DNA from 2 places in the Microbacterium luticellae genome. Region 2 is predicted to be linked to the other one. Evidence: predicted binding sites of a transcription regulator. Region 2 holds the regulator's gene; the other holds the start of a gene.
What was found. The regulator HrcA, encoded in region 2, represses chaperone genes, less so after heat shock. The targets are predictions, from matches to a motif close to TTNGCACTCGNNNNNNNCGAGTGCNAA.
Positions count from the first base shown of each region.

Region 1: a site for HrcA is predicted at 2,912-2,938, ahead of groES (co-chaperone GroES). Genes of this name have one in related genera too.

Region 1 covers NZ_JBNTKE010000001.1:1,071,005-1,079,181, reverse strand. The annotation lists gene ACQUSW_RS05275 (hypothetical protein) at 1-261, shown strand, start outside; gene ACQUSW_RS05270 (class I SAM-dependent methyltransferase) at 254-1,498, opposite strand; gene ACQUSW_RS05265 (hypothetical protein) at 1,538-1,750, opposite strand; gene ACQUSW_RS05260 (hypothetical protein) at 2,057-2,602, opposite strand; gene groES (co-chaperone GroES) at 3,025-3,321, shown strand; gene rarD (EamA family transporter RarD) at 3,983-4,966, shown strand; gene ACQUSW_RS05245 (ABC transporter substrate-binding protein) at 5,079-6,338, shown strand; gene ACQUSW_RS05240 (ABC transporter ATP-binding protein) at 6,939-7,661, opposite strand; gene ACQUSW_RS05235 (ABC transporter ATP-binding protein) at 7,745-8,177, opposite strand, start outside.
Region 2 covers NZ_JBNTKE010000001.1:208,554-216,730, forward strand. The annotation lists gene lepA (translation elongation factor 4) at 88-1,950, shown strand; gene ACQUSW_RS01025 (DUF1990 domain-containing protein) at 1,999-2,652, shown strand; gene hemW (radical SAM family heme chaperone HemW) at 2,652-3,869, shown strand; gene hrcA (heat-inducible transcriptional repressor HrcA) at 3,947-4,981, shown strand; gene dnaJ (molecular chaperone DnaJ) at 5,030-6,136, shown strand; gene ACQUSW_RS01045 (16S rRNA (uracil(1498)-N(3))-methyltransferase) at 6,139-6,864, shown strand; gene ACQUSW_RS01050 (HIT domain-containing protein) at 6,888-7,235, shown strand; gene ACQUSW_RS01055 (PhoH family protein) at 7,285-8,177, shown strand, end outside.

The DNA of each region.
Region 1 (8,177 bases), 860 kb from region 2:
GACGACACCCCCATCGTCGAACCCGCACAACTGGCACCGTGGGCGCTCACCGCCGCGATCGTCGCCTTCGTTTCGTCACTGTTCGTAGCGTGGGGGCTACCACTGGCCGTGCTCGCACTGCTGGCCAGCATCATGTGCTTACGGCGCTCCAACGAAAGTCGCCTTATGAGTGCATGGTCGCTCATACTCAGCATTACCGCCACCGTCTACAGTGCCGGATGGCTCGTGTGGACCGCGATCGCTCTGCGCTGGATCAATTAGCGGTTGAGACGCGGTCGGCGAGAATCGCCACGCGCTCATCGCCAATGCGCGTCAGTATTACAGTGGCACCGTGTGGCCCACGCAGCTTAAGCTGTGTGCGCAACTGAGCGGGATCAATATCAACACCGCGTTTTTTAATCTCGAGCCGACCAATATTCTCGGCACGCAGTTCGCGTGCCAAGGCTTTCACCTGCAAGGGCAACACCCGCCGCACTCGGAACGCCTGCGCAAACGGCGAATCGACGTGTTCATCGCTTGTAAAGTACGCGACGTGCGCATCGAGCATTCCTGCCCGCGCACACCGGGCAACCTCACCGATAAGTCGGGCCCGAATCACAGCACCATCCGGCTCATACACATACGCACCCAGATCGCGCACCGGTGCATCAGGCGCGTCAGCGGCTGCAGTGAGCTCGTGCTGCACACCATCGCGAACCACAAGAGCAGCACGACCGACACCGGGGCGGGCAAGCTCTCGCGTCCACACAACAAGTTCCACCACCTGCCCCTGCACGCTCACCCACTGCGTTTCGGCATGCTCGGGCAGCGCGTCACGATCATGGCCGGGCCCCAACTTGATCCCCGCCGGGTAACGCGCAGCCTGCTCAAAAACCCAGTCCAACGCCGGAGAATAGTCGGCCGTCGTCACCCGGCGGGTTTCCTTGTGGCCCGCCGTGCGCCGCGCCGGATCAAACCACAGTGCACATCTCGCGTCGGAAGCATCCGGATGCTGCGCCACCCCCGCCGTTTTCCACCGCGAGGCCAGATACTCTTCGGCCGTCGCATGCACCACTTCGGTCCGGTCGCTCCACGGCAAAAGATTGTGCGCAGCCAGCAATGCCGTGACCTCATCGGCCTCCACGGCCGTCACACTCATACCCTCTTCGGCAAAGCGAACACTGTCGCCGCCCAACCCGCACCCCAGATCAATGACGCGCGAAAAGCCCGCAGCATGCATCCGGTTCGCGTGATAGCGGGCAGCATCGGCACGCGTGGCTTGCTCGAGGCCGGCGCGCGTCAGCAGCATCCGAAGCGCCCCATCACCAAACTTTGCGCGAGCCTGCGCTCGCAGCAGCGCCTGCTCAGCCGCAACCGCCACAAGGTCGGCGTTGTACCCCTGTTTACGCAAACGATTCACCGCAGCCACGGCATCGTCGCGCGAAGTGACAGGCGTGATGCGCTGCAGTAAATCGTGGCCCGCGGGCGAGGTTAACAGGGCAAAGTCATCACGGCGCACTCGTCCAGCCTATTGCTCATGACGAAAGTGAGGCGGCTGTCATGCGCGCTTCTTAGGCGGATAACCCCAGCGCCACACAAAAAGACCGATAGTGGCAAGCCCGCCGCCCATCACTACCGCCCACCACGGAAAGCCCGGAATATCTGGCGCGTGCGTCGAATCAGCAACGTCCTGTGGCGGCGTCTGCATCACCCGTTCACCCGTCACGAGAATCCGATGCGAGTTAACCCCGAGCGGCGAGCCTTCGCCCATATAGCCGTGCGTTGTTTTCGATGCAATCGGTTACGACAACCCCCTCTGGGCCGATACCCGGGCTCGGCCGGGTCGCTAAAAAGCCCTGACTTACCGGGAATCTCAATCCACTTCGCGGTGTTCAAGAACGAATAGTCCTGAGGGACTTCGTCCTGGCGGATCCGATAACGGTTGCTGCCTTGACCGTATGACCGTTAAATTCCTTGACGAGAAACTCTCCCGGGTCGGGATCCAGATCTGGCCCTGAACACGGTGCTTGGGTGCAGTCAGCCACTTCGAATGACGAGCTAGGCCACGATAACTGGTTCAAGAAGTTAGATGTCGCTGGGCCATTGATCTGAAAAGTGGCGCCGCCAACGAGATCCCTGAAGGATCATGCTTAACTGTCCAGCGCACGTACGGAGGCTGGATACCGTCAGGGCCGACTGCAAACGGAGTAACGACCGGGGTTGGAGCATCCGGAATAGGAAGATCACTGTCGTTTTCACTGTCGCTCTCAGAGATCTCTTCGGCTGGCGGCGCACCGTCGTCCTCAGGAGACAGAGTGGGCGCACTATCATCAGCGCCTTCGTCGGGCGCTGGGCTCTCATCAACCGGCGCTGGTATTTCGTCATCGGGCGCTGCCGTAACGTCAATCGGGTCCGGAGTCTGCGTAGGGTCGGAGCTTTCTTGGTCGCCCGCCGGAGAGTGGCTGGCAACGGGATCAGGCGTATCGGCCAACGCCGGCGCAATGGCGCCGAAGCTGAGCACTACGGCTACAGCTCCGGCGACCGCTGCCGGGATCGCGCGACCGCGTTTACGCGCGTTTTCACGATGCGTGATCTTACGGGTTCCCCAAATACCGCTTCGCACTTGCTCTCCCCAAAGCCGTGACTATCGCAAACGCCAAAGCCCCTGCGACACTCCCCAGAATGCGCACGAAACACTCAATGTTGTCCGAGCATGACTGCCGTTTCGGTACGAGTCCCCAAGACTCCGGCATGGGATCAGTCGGGCCTGATCCGTAGTGCGTGGTGTCACTCTAAGTTCAGTTTTTCTATCCGTCAGTAGTCTGATTGGAAAAACTCAACATTTTTTGATATGAGACCTTCGTGCAGCACTGTGATGGGTGCGGCGCGGGTCGGTGAGCAGTGAGAAACAATGTGCGATCGTGGCATGAAATTGGCACTCGCATTGCGTGAGTGCCAATTGACCTAATACACTGTAGTTAGCACTCTCGACGTGAGAGTGCGAACGAGTCTTTTGTCTCACCGTCAAGAAAGCAGAGGTAGACCGTGTCGGTTTCCATCAAGCCGCTCGAGGACCGCATCGTCATCCAGCAGGTCGAGGCCGAGCAGACCACCGCCAGTGGACTGGTCATCCCCGACACCGCTAAAGAGAAGCCCCAGGAGGGCGAGGTTGTGGCCGTAGGCCCCGGCCGTATCGACGATAACGGTAACCGTGTTCCGCTCGACGTCGCCGTGGGCGACCGCGTTCTCTACAGCAAGTACGGCGGCACCGAGGTGAAGTTCGGCGCCGAGGAGTACCTCGTGCTGTCGGCTCGCGACGTACTGGCTGTCGTCGTCCGCTAAGCAACACCCGCCGCCCACCTTCGCGGGGGCGACCGGCAAAAGAGGCTCGAACGTTCCCCGTTCGGGCCTCTTTCGCGTCCCGCGGCCGTTCCCCTTTGCGGTTCGGTCGTTGCGTGGCGGTCGTTCCCCTTTACGGTTCGGTTCCCCTTTTCGGTTCGCTCGTGGTCTCGCCGCCGTTCCTCTTTACGGTTCGGTTCCCCTTTTCGGTTCGCTCGTGGTCTCGCCGCCGTTCCTCTTCTCCCCGCCGTTCCCCTTCTCCCCGCGACCGGGCACAACACGCCGTTGGGTGCGCGGGTGCTGCGGCGTGTCGTGTCCGGTTGCGGTAGAGGGAAAAGGTGCGCCGGTGGTGGCGCAGGGCCGTGGTTCGCTGTTATGCGCCGTTTTCTTTTTCGCGACCGGGCACAACACGCCGTTGGGTCTGCGGATGTTGCGGCATGTCGTGCCCGGTGGCGGCGACAACGTGCCCGGTGGCGGTAGAGGGCGTGAGTTCACGTGTTGCGGCCGGTCGCGACATGCCGTGTGGTGCGCGGGTGCTACGGCGTGTTGTGCCCGGTGGCGCGAAATGGGGCCCGGTCGGGCTTAGGGTTGTGCCGTGGGTTCTCGTGCGGTGGCCGGGGTGCAGCATCCGGGTGGTGATTCTCGTTCTGTTGGGGCGGGGGTCATGGCGGCGACGACGGCGTATGTGCTGTGGGGTGTGCTGCCGCTGTACTTTTTGTTGCTGCTGCCGACGGGGCCGTGGGAGCTTGTGGCGTGGCGGGTGCTGCTTTCGCTCGTGTTTTGTGTGGTGATTTTGGCGGTGACGCGGGCGTGGCGGCCGTTGCGGGCGATTGTGCGCAACAGGCGGTTAATGCTGTTGACGGCGCTGGCCGGTGTGCTCATTTACGTCAACTGGCAGGTGTTTGTTGTCGCGGCGCTCACGGGGCACGTGGTCGAGACGAGTCTCGGATATTTTATTAACCCGATCACGACGGTGTTGTTGGGTGTGTTTGTTTTGAAGGAGCGTATTCGTCGCACGCAGTGGGCGGCGATTGCGGTGGCCGGTGTTGCTGTTGTGACGATTATTGTGGCGTACGGCAGTGTGCCGTGGATTGCTCTTGCGCTCACGGCGTCGTTTGGTTGCTACGGGCTGGTGAAGAAGAACATCGGGCCGTCGGTGGATGCAATGAGCGGCCTCACGTTTGAAACGTTTTGGTTGGTGCCGATCGCCGTTATTCAACTGATCATTGTCGGCGCAACCACCGGGATCACGTGGGGCGCACACGGGCCCACGCACACGATTCTTGTGGCATTCGCAGGGGTGGCCACCGCCATACCACTACTGCTGTTCGCTACCGGAACCCGCCGCATCAGCCTCGCCGCCGTCGGCATGCTGCAATTCATCACACCCGTCATGCAATTCTTGGTCGGCTGGCTACTGCTCGGCGAACCCATGCCGCCCGAACGCTGGGCCGGTTTCATTCTCGTGTGGATCGCGATCACCATATTTATTGCCGACCTGCTCGCGCACACACGCCGCACCCGCAAAACTCGCCGCAGTGTCAAGCATCCGGATGCCACAACCCCACCGGCACCCGAACCCGGCACAAACACCACAAATCCGCCAAAAAACGATGACGATCCGCAGATCGTTAGCGCACTGAGATAGAACTGGCACCCACGGGGTGCGTCAACCGATTATGGTGAGGAACACCCGAAGAAGGGTCGTCCACGTTCATTGACGCAAGGGAGCTTTCATGAACGGTCCGAACGATAAGCGAATGGCGAAGATTGTCGCCGGAATCGCACTAGCCAGCGTGTCAGCGCTCATACTCGCAGGATGCTCGAGCACCCCTGCAGAAACACCCGAAAAGCCTGACGCAACCGACGACAAACCCGTAGCGATCGACCTTGACGTCACGCTCGGTTCACTCCTGCCGCAGACCGGTTCGCTTGCGTTCCTTGGTCCGCCCATGGAGGCAGCCGTTGGCCTGGCGACAGAAGAAATTAACGCCGCTGACGCAGGAATCACCGTCACCATGATGTCGGAAGACGAAGGTGACAGCGACACGAAAGCCTACGAAACCTCGGTCACCAAACTGCAAAACGCCGGGGTAGCCGGAATGGTGGGGGCCGCGGCATCCGGTGTCTCAAAGATCATTCTTGACGGCAACGTCAGCAAGGGCATCATCACGATTTCGCCATCGAACACTTCGCCCGACTTCACCGAACTGTCAGAACAGGGCGTGACACAGGGACTGTACTTCCGTACCGCACCCAGCGACCTGCTGCAGGGCGAAGTGCTCGGCAACCTGATGGCCGAAGACGGACGCAAAACGCTCGGCGTCATCTACCAAAACGACCCCTACGGCACAGGTCTGTTCGACGCGATCAAAACAACATTCGAAGCCGCCGGTGGCGAAGTTGTCGCCGACGCCTCGTTCAACGTTGGTGACGCACAGTTCGACGCGCAGGTAGAAACAATTAAAGCCGCCAACCCCGACGCCGTTGCTGTCGTATCGTTTGACCAGTTCAAAACCATCGCACCACTGCTCGTCAACGCTGGCATTAAGGGCGACCAGTTCTACATGGTCGACGGAAACGTCTCGCAGTACGGCGACGAAATGCCCGTCTCACTAGAAGGCGCACAGGGAACCAAACCCGGCCCCGCCCTCGAAGACGACTTCACCGACCGCCTACAGGCATACTGGACCGGCCTCGGCAACAGCGAAGTGAAAGACTTCACCTACGCCGCCGAATCGTACGACGCCGTGATCTTGATGGCGCTCGCCGCGATGGCCGCCAACTCGACCGAAGGCACCGACATCGCCGCAAAGATGCAAGAAGTGTCCGGCGGATCCGGCGACGGTACCCCCTGCACCAGCTTCGCTGACTGCGCGCAGATCATCGTCGACGGAGGCACAGCCGACTACAACGGATACTCCGGCGACGTCACCTTCAACGAACACGGTGACCCGAACGGTGCCGCCATCGGCCTGTTCAAGTACGGCGCCGACAACATGTACGAGCGCGTGGGGTAAGCAGCTCGAACAGAGGGCAGGCCCCGGATGCTGCGGCATCCGGGGTCTGCCCTTGTCTGTTCCCGGATGCTGGTGAGGGGCGTTTCTGCCGCCGCCGTTCGGTTGCCCGCCGGTCGCCCCTGTTGCCGCCGTTCTGTTCTCACCCCTGCCGCCACTTTTCTGTTGCTGGAAACAGGAAATTTGCCGGATGTCGGATGATTCGGGCTGAATCGTGTAGTTCTCGGCGTTTTTGCTGTTCTCGGCGATGGGGAGGCAGGGCATGGCGTGACATGCGGGGTTCAGGTGGGTCGAGGCTGCACTCTTTTTGCCTCTGTCCTCTGTTGCCGCTGCCACTTTGTTGCTGGAAACAGGAAAATTGCCGGATGTCGGATGATTTGGGCCGAATCGTGTAGTTCTCGGCGTTTTTGCTGTTCTCGGCAACGGGAGCGGCGCGGTCGGGGCTGGCCAGGCCGCGGCAGGTGGGGAACGGCGGCCGGGGCCGGGGCACCGGATGCTGCGCAGCATCCGGCAACTCGCGAGAAAGTGACCGGAGTGAGGCTAGGCCCCGCCCCACCCCGGTCTGTCTGGAGGATTAATGGCCCAGATCAGGCAGAACAGGTGTCAGGCGGCATCGGCGCCGAGGGTGCCGAGGTAGAGGCCGATGACTTTGGGGTCTTCGAGCAGGGCGCGGCCGGTTCCTTCGTATGCGTCGCGGCCCTGGTCGAGCACGTAGCCGCGGTCGCAGATTTGTAGACAGCGGCGCGCGTTCTGTTCGACCATGATGGTGGTGACTCCGGCCTTGTTGATGTCGCTCACGCGAATGAAGGCGTCGTCTTGGCGTACGGGGGAGAGGCCGGCCGAGGGTTCGTCGAGCAGTAGCACGGCCGGGTCCATCATGAGTGCTCGCGACATGGCGACCATTTGCCGTTCACCACCCGAGAGTGACCCGGCGCGCTGTTTGAGGCGCGTGCCGAGTTCAGCAAAAATGCTGGTGACAAATTCCAGACGCTCAGGATAGATTTTGGGGTTTTGGAAGAGACCCATCTGCAGATTCTCTTCGATGGTCAATGACGGAAAAACGTTGTTCGTCTGCGGTACAAAAGCAACGCCGCGCTGCACAAGCCGATCAGCTTTTAACCCGACGATGCTTTCGCCGTTGACAGTGATGTCGCCGGACCGCACTTTGACCAGACCAAAAATCGCCTTCAGCAGGGTTGATTTACCGGCACCGTTCGGGCCAATAATTCCGATTAACTCACCCTGTCGAGCTACGAGATTTGCGCCGTTCAAAATGTTCACGCCGGGTAGGTAACCAGCATGCACATCGGCCAGTTCAACAACCACATCCGCGCCAGCAGCCGCGTCCGCGTCAGCAACATCGTTCACGCCGACAACATCGTCCGCGCCAGCAACATCATCTGTGGTGTTCACGACTGCTCCTCTTCTTCGAGTTCGGCCTCGGCGGCTTCTTCGATGCGTTCGCGTACTTGGGCGGCGAGCGCTGCCTCTTTTTCGTCGACGACGCTGATGCGTCCGGTAACAACACCGAGGTCGACGTCTTGGTGGGCGCCGAGGTATGCGTCGACGACGGCTTGGTCTTCCATAACAGTGTCGGGTGGGCCTTCGGCTACGACGCGACCCTCGGCCATAACGACGACCCAGTCGGCAATGTGGCGAACCATGTGCATGTCGTGCTCAACAAACAACACGGTCATGCCGAGTTCTTTGAGGTCGAGAATGTGGTCGAGCAGCGACTGCGTCAACGCCGGGTTCACACCCGCCATGGGCTCGTCGAGCATCACCAGGTTCGGGTCGCTCATGAGTGCGCGCGCCATTTCGAGCAGTTTGCGTTGTCCGCCC
Region 2 (8,177 bases):
CTCATTTGTCCCGAGCGACCGGGTGAGACTATCACTGTCGTGGCGGAATCGAACATATGGCTGGGGTGAGCCTACAATCAGGGGAACATGTCACCACGAGTTTCCACACCCTTGACCCCTGCCGGGACCCCGCCGACGCAGATTCGCAACTTCTGCATCATCGCGCACATTGACCACGGCAAATCAACCCTTGCTGACCGCATGCTGCAGATCACGGGCGTGGTTGCCGACCGTGACATGCGTGCGCAGTATCTCGACCGGATGGATCTTGAGCGCGAGCGAGGCATCACGATCAAGAGCCAGGCGGTGCGTATGCCGTGGGCGAGCGAGTCGGATGACGGTGGTGAGCCGGTGCCGTACGCACTCAATATGATCGACACGCCGGGCCACGTTGACTTTAGCTACGAGGTGTCGCGTTCTCTGGCCGCGTGCGAAGGCGCAGTTTTGCTCGTCGATGCCGCACAGGGAATCGAAGCACAAACGTTAGCAAACCTGTATCTTGCGCTCGAGAATGACCTCACGATCATTCCTGTGCTGAACAAGATCGACTTACCGGCTGCTGATCCTGAGAAGTTTGCGCTCGAAATTGCGAACCTTATCGGCGGTGACCCGGATGATGTGCTGCGTGTTTCTGGAAAGACAGGGCAGGGTGTAGAAGACCTGCTCGACCGTATTGTGCGTGAAATCCCGCCACCTGAGGGCGACCCGGAAGCACCGGCACGCGCCATGATCTTTGACTCGGTCTACGACACGTATCGCGGCGTCGTGACTTACGTTCGTATGATCGACGGCCACCTTGAACCGCGCCAGCGGATTCAGATGATGTCGACGCATGCGAATCACGAACTTCTTGAAATCGGTGTTTCCAGCCCCGAACCGCGGCCCTCTGAAGGCCTCGGGGTGGGCGAGGTCGGTTACCTCATTACCGGTGTCAAAGATGTGCGCCAGTCGAAAGTCGGCGACACCGTTACCAATGCCCAAAAGCCTGCCGAAGAACCACTCGCTGGTTACGTCGAACCCAAACCGATGGTTTTTTCGGGACTGTATCCGATCGACGGTAGTGACTATGCGGAGCTACGCGAATCGCTCGACAAATTGAAGCTTTCGGATGCTTCGCTGGTCTATGAACCCGAAACATCGGTGGCACTCGGATTCGGATTCCGCTGTGGGTTCCTGGGGCTGCTGCACTTAGAAATCATCACAGAACGCTTGGCACGCGAGTTTGGACTCGATCTGATCACCACTGCTCCGAGCGTCGTTTATGAGGTGTTGACCGACACAGGCGAAACAGTGACGGTGACGAATCCCAGTGAGTATCCGGATGGCCGAGTGGCATCCGTAACGGAACCCATGGTTCGCGCAGCAATGCTGACGCCCAAAGAATTCGTCGGCACGGTGATGGAACTGTGCCAGTCGCGGCGCGGAACGCTGCTCGGGATGGACTATTTATCGGAAGACCGCGTTGAGCTGCGCTACAATATTCCGCTGGGCGAAATTGTTTTTGACTTCTTCGACCAGTTGAAGTCACGCACACAGGGTTACGCCTCGTTGGATTATGAGCCCAGTGGTTCGCAGGAAGCCGATCTTGTCAAGGTCGATATTCTGCTGCAGGGCGAGAAGGTTGACGCGTTTAGTTCGATCGTGCACCGCGAGAAGGCATACACCTACGGCACAATGATGACGGAACGGCTACGCAAGCTGATTCCGCGCCAACAGTTCGAAGTGCCTATTCAGGCCGCTATTGGCGCTCGCATTATTGCCCGAGAGAACATTCGAGCGATACGAAAAGATGTGCTGGCCAAGTGTTATGGCGGCGATATCTCGCGCAAGCGCAAGCTCTTGGAGAAGCAAAAAGAAGGCAAGAAGCGCATGAAGATGGTAGGACGCGTTGAGGTGCCTCAAGAAGCCTTCATCGCTGCACTGTCGGGTGATGTTGAGGGCAAGAAGTAGGGCCCCTCGGTAAGGTTGTGTCCAGTTAGTGCCAGTAAGGTAATCACCATGCGCCGCGGAACGTTCCGAGAAGGCACGGTTAATTATGCAGCCGTGGGAGCCACCAGTGCACCTGATCTCATGCACTATCCACCGGAGGGCAGTACTCCGGCAGAACAGTCGTGGCGGATTGGCAGCGGTGAAGACCGTTTTCGTCACGCTGCAGACGCCCTGCTGTCGTGGAAACCACAGCGAGTCGCGGGGTTACAGGTCTCCGACGTGCGCCCCGCAGCCGGCCCCGTTTACTCGGGCGTGAGTTTTGACGCTGACGGAAACCCGATTGCGCCGAACCGCGACGAACCGGAGCAGCGGTTCGACGCCGAAGGCACACCCTATGCTGCTCCGGGGATGACACTGCGGCTGCACGGGCGTGTTAACGGCATGCGCGGTGATGCAGAAATTCGTGTGATTTCGGTCATCGAAAGCGCACGACAGGTGACGCTTGTGTTGGGCACCGTTGACGACTCGGTGGTGAGCGGCGAAGAACTCTTTGATCTCGTATGGCGCGAAGACAATGACGAAGTGTGGTTTAGCGTCCGCGCCTTCGATACGGCGCAGTCGATGCTGTATCGCATCGTTCCCGGCCTGGTAAAACGCCGCCGACGAGCACTTTTCGGCCAGTACCTGCGCGCGATTTCACCGATGTACGCGACCAGTGTGTAATGGTCGGTGCGTTACCGCTGGGAACCCCAGCACCACTGGACGGTCGGCTACCCACTGACCTCGCTGTCGACTCATCAACACCGTTTTCTGTATATCTGCACGTGCCATTTTGTACCGTGCGATGCGGATACTGCGACTTCAACACCTACACGGCCACAGAGCTTCGTGGCCTGCGTCAAGACGCGTTCGCTGACGTTCTTGTGAGCGAAATTGCGATGTCGGCAGAGATCATGCAGAAATCGGGGGCGCACCGCCGCGCGTCGACGGTATTTTTTGGGGGAGGCACGCCCACTCTTCTGCCCCCCAGCGACCTGCAAAAAATGCTCGATGCTGTGCGCGATCACTTCGGTGTTGTTCCGGATGCCGAGGTAACTGTCGAAGCGAACCCCGATACGGTGACGCAGCAGACGGCAGAGTTGCTGGCAGCGGCGGGGGTCAATCGACTGTCGATCGGTATGCAGTCGGCGGTGCCCCATGTGCTTGCGGCACTCGACCGTACACACAACCCCGATAACGTTGCTACAGCTGTCGCCGCGGCTCGAAACAGTGGCCTTCATGTGAGTCTCGACCTCATCTATGGTGCCCCGGGAGAATCACTCGATGACTGGCGCGCATCGCTCGATCAGGCGCTCGCATTGCAGCCCGATCATATTTCTGCCTATGCGCTCATCATCGAAGAGGGGACAAAGTTAGCCCGTCAGATTCGTCGCCGCGAGGTCGTTGCCCCCGACGACGATCTCCAGGCCGACATGTATGAGCTCGCAGACAGTGTGCTCGCGGCATCCGGCTATTCCTGGTACGAGGTCAGCAACTGGGCGCGGAGCGATAGTGATCGGTCACAGCACAATATGGCCTACTGGCAGAGCGCGCACTGGTGGGGTTATGGTCCCGGTGCTCACAGTCACGTCGCGGGCTTGCGGTGGTGGAACGTTAAGCATCCGGCCGCGTATGCAGCACGACTGGCCGCGGGGGAGTCGCCCGCTGCTGGCCGTGAACGCCCCGATGCCGAGGCCCGCTATTTGGAGCATGTACTGTTGCGCTCGCGCATGGCCGAGGGACTCGAAATTTCTGGTTTGCCGGATGCTGCTCGCCAGCGCGTCGCCGACCTCATTGCGCGCGAACTTGTTGACCCCGTCAAAGCGCTGACGGGTACGGTTGTGCTGACGCGCAAGGGGAGACTGTTAGCAGACGCGGTTGTTCGCGAACTGACACGGTAGAATTGGCACTCAGCATCGACGAGTGCCAATATTGCTTCTCGGTGTGTGCTGAGCATGAGAGCGAACAAGGAGGACCGGTGGTTAGCGAGAGAGGCCTGCAGGTACTTCGTGCCATCGTGCAGGACTACGTGGAGACTCGCGAGCCTGTAGGCAGTCGTGCGATTGTTGAACGCCATGCTTTCGGGGTTTCGGCAGCGACGATTCGCAACGATATGGCGCAGCTCGAAGACGAAGAGCTTATTACGGCACCCCATACGTCATCGGGGCGCGTGCCCACCGATAAGGGTTATCGAGTCTTTGTTAACCATCTCGCCCAGTTGCGTCCGTTGTCGTCTGCTCAACGCCGCGCCATCACCGCTTTCCTTGCTGAGCCGACCGACCTTGACGACCTTATGGCGCGCACTGTTCGTGTACTTACCCGACTCACAGGGCAAGTAGCGCTGGCGCAGTATCCGTCATTTGCTCGTGCGCACATTACGCATGTCGAAATCGTTGCCCTTGGTCCACACCGGCTTTTGGTCGTTCTCGTTACGGATTCGGGCGCGGTCTCACAGCGTATCGCCGTATTTGATGGATCGCTCGACGAGCAAGATATGGCAATTATTCGCACCCGGGTTTCTTCATTACTCACCGGTGAATCCGTCGGCGAGGCTTCGGCACTCCTGTCTCAACTGGCCGAGGTGCCTCACGAGCAACGAATAACCGCCGCGCTGGCAACGCTCGCGCGAGTCATCGGCGAAGAACTTGCCGAGTTTCGCCAGGAACGTCTTGTTATGGCCGGTGCTGCAACATTGGCTCGACGCGAACATGATTTTCGGGGCAGCATTCACCCGCTCCTCGAAGCCATTGAGGAGCAAGTGACGCTGTTGCGGCTCATGAGCGAGATGGTGGTCGATGAACACGGTCTTGCAGCCAGCATCGGTACCGAAAACGAGGCTTTTGGTTTGCCCGAGGCGTCTATCGTCACGAGCAACTACGCCAGTGCGACGGGCACGGCGCGCGTAGGTGTTATGGGGCCAACCCGCATGGACTACCCCAGCAACTTTGCGGCGGCGCGAGCCGTGGCACGCTATTTGTCTGACCTTCTTGACGACGATGAGAAGAGTCAGTGAAAGCAACGGAGACAAAAGCGAGAATAAATCTCGCAGGGAAAGGTGACTGTGGTCGACCACTATGAAACCCTCGGCGTTTCGCGCGATGCGAGCGAAGAGGAGATCAAAAAGGCGTATCGCAAGCTGGCTCGTCAGCTGCACCCCGACGTTAACCCCGGTGAAGACGCTGCCGAACGCTTCAAACTCGTAACACACGCTTACGATGTGCTTAGTGACCCTGAATCGCGCCAGCGCTATGACATGGGTGGCGACGGAGCCGGCGGTTTCTCCGGATTCGGTGGCTTCGGCGATATTTTTGAAACATTCTTTGGTGCAGCTGGCGGGCCACGCGCTGCGCGTCCTCGCTCCCGCCGCGAGCGAGGACAAGACGCCCTCGTGCGAGTCAATCTCGAACTCGGTGACGTTGTCTTCGGTGTTCACCGCGACATCGACGTTGATACGGCCGTGCTGTGCGAGACGTGCGAAGGCTCCTGCTGTCAGCAAGGTACCGGACCGGTCACCTGTGACGTTTGTGGCGGGAGCGGCCATGTTCAGCAGCAGGTGCGAAGCCTGCTGGGTAATGTTGTGACCACAGCACCCTGTGGCGCCTGTGAAGGCTTTGGCACGACAATCCCGCACCCCTGCCCCACCTGTAACGGACAGGGCCGCGTGCGCGCACGGCGCACCGTTTCTTTAGATATTCCCTCGGGCGTCGAGACCGGCTTGCGTCTGCAATTGCCCGGATCCGGAGAAATTGGGCGCGCCGGTGGCCCGCACGGCGACCTGTATGTCGAAATTGCCGTCGCGCCGCATCCGGTCTTCAGTCGCGAAGGCGACGACCTTCTCGCGACGCTCGAAGTGTCTATGACCGACGCTGTGCTGGGTACAACAACAACCATTGAATCACTCGACGGCCCCGTCGAGCTCGAGATCCGCGCCGGACTGCAATCCGGCGACGTACTGACAATCAAGGGGCGAGGAATTACCCCACTGCGTCAGCCGCAACGCGGAGACCTACGAGTGGGCGTACAGGTTGTTACACCAACAAAGATCGACGCCAAACAGCGTGCACTGCTCGAAGAGTTCGCTGGCCGCACAAAATCTCCCGCTCCTAAGCTTGCCGAGTTCCACCAGGGAATATTCTCTAAACTTCGTGATCGATTCCGAGGAAACTAGTCGTGGCGCTGCATTTTGTGTCTGACGACGTTACGGCAGCGCACCCCGGAGACACCGTGACACTCACGGGGAGCGAAGCAAAACACGCCGCCGTCGTTCGCAGACTGCGAGTCGGTGAACCCGTCACGGTCGGAGACGGAGCCGGTGTATGGCTCGAGGGGCGGGCACAAGAAGTTGCCGCACAACAGGTGCACATTCTGATTGAGAACCGCACCGAAACGCGACGGCCGAACCCACAGATAACCCTCGTGCAGGCACTGGCTAAAGGAGACCGTGCCGAGCTGGCGATTCAAGCAGCATGCGAACTTGGCGTCGACACCATCGTGCCCTGGCAAGCATCACGCAGCATTTCGCGCTGGGAAGGCCCAAAGGCTCGTAAAGGACACGATCGCTGGTCAACCATCGTTCGAGAAGCGTCAAAACAGGCGCATCGTGCATGGATTCCCGAGGTGAGCCCGGTCACCACGCTCGAGCAGGCACTGTCGACAACAACAGGGCAGGTTCTTGTTCTCGATCCCACAGCGAGCGAACGAGTATCTACTGTCGACCTCGATGGTCGCAACATTACGCTCATCGTGGGACCCGAAGGCGGTATTACACCCGAAGAACTCGCGCTGTGTGAGGCATCCGGAGCCTGCCCCGTACGCCTCGGAGACACGGTACTGCGCACCTCGACCGCAGGCCCCGCGGCCATCGCCGTGCTTTCGGCCCGTCTAGGCCGCTGGTAACGCCGCGCAGTAGACTGGCACGCATGACCGAACCCTCGATCTTCTCGCGCATTCTCGCCGGTGATATTCCCGGCGAGATTCTTTTCGAAACCGATCGCGTGTTTGTAATTCGCGATATTGCACCGCAAGCGCCCGTGCACCTGCTGGTGATCCCCAAAACCGAGCAATACCGCAACGTGACAGAGCTCGCTGCAAGCGACCCGAGCCTTCTGGCAGAGATGGTTGCAGCAGCACAGCAGTTAGCCGATAATCACGCCGACGGAGAATTCCGACTGGTATTTAACACCGGTGCCGGTGCTGGCCAGACCGTTTTTCACGTGCACGCCCACGTATTAGCGGGACAACTGACAGAACAGAGTGTCGGTGCCTGATTCAGAAAAGTCCACCATCACCGAACGCCTCTATGCCGACGGCGTTGCGATGGTGCAGCTACTGGGCCCCAACGATCGCCTCCTGAGAGTGCTAGAAGATCAGCATCCGGACGTCGAGGTGCTCGTGCGAAGCAACGAAGTCACACTCACCGGCAGCCCCGAGAGTGTTTCCGCTGCACGGGCGCTCGTAGAAGAACTCATCGCTATGACCCGCGACGGATACGATATCGCCCCCCGAGACATTGAACGCTCGGCGCTGCACCTGAGCCGCGGCGAAGGGCCCCGCCCCAGCGAAGTGCTCGGTGAACCCATTCTGTCGTCGCGAGGCCGCACTATTCGACCGAAAACCCAGGGTCAAAAAGAGTACGTCGACGCCATCGACCTCAACACCATAGTTTTCGGTCTGGGGCCGGCCGGAACGGGTAAAACCTACCTAGCAATGGCCAAGGCCGTGCAAGCCTTGCAGCGCAAAGAAGTGAACCGAATTATTCTTACACGCCCGGCAGTAGAGGCAGGGGAGCGGCTCGGATTTTTACCCGGCACCCTTATTGACAAGATTGACCCCTACCTGCGACCGCTCTACGACGCGCTCAACGAGATGATGGATCCCGAAATCGTGCCGCGTCTGATGGCATCAGGAACCATCGAAGTAGCTCCCCTGGCATACATGCGCGGGCGCACACTCAACGACTCGTTCGTGGTGCTCGATGAAGCACAAAACACCACACCCGAACAGATAAAGATGTTTCTTACCCGCCTGGGATTCGGAACGAAAATGGTCGTCACTGGCGATGCCACGCAGATCGACCTTCCCCACGGAGCATCCGGGCTACGAGTCGTCATGCGCGTACTCAGCGACATTGACGACATCCATTTTTCTCGACTTACCAGCGAAGACGTCGTCAGGCACAGCCTGGTCGGCCGCATCGTTGACGCATATGC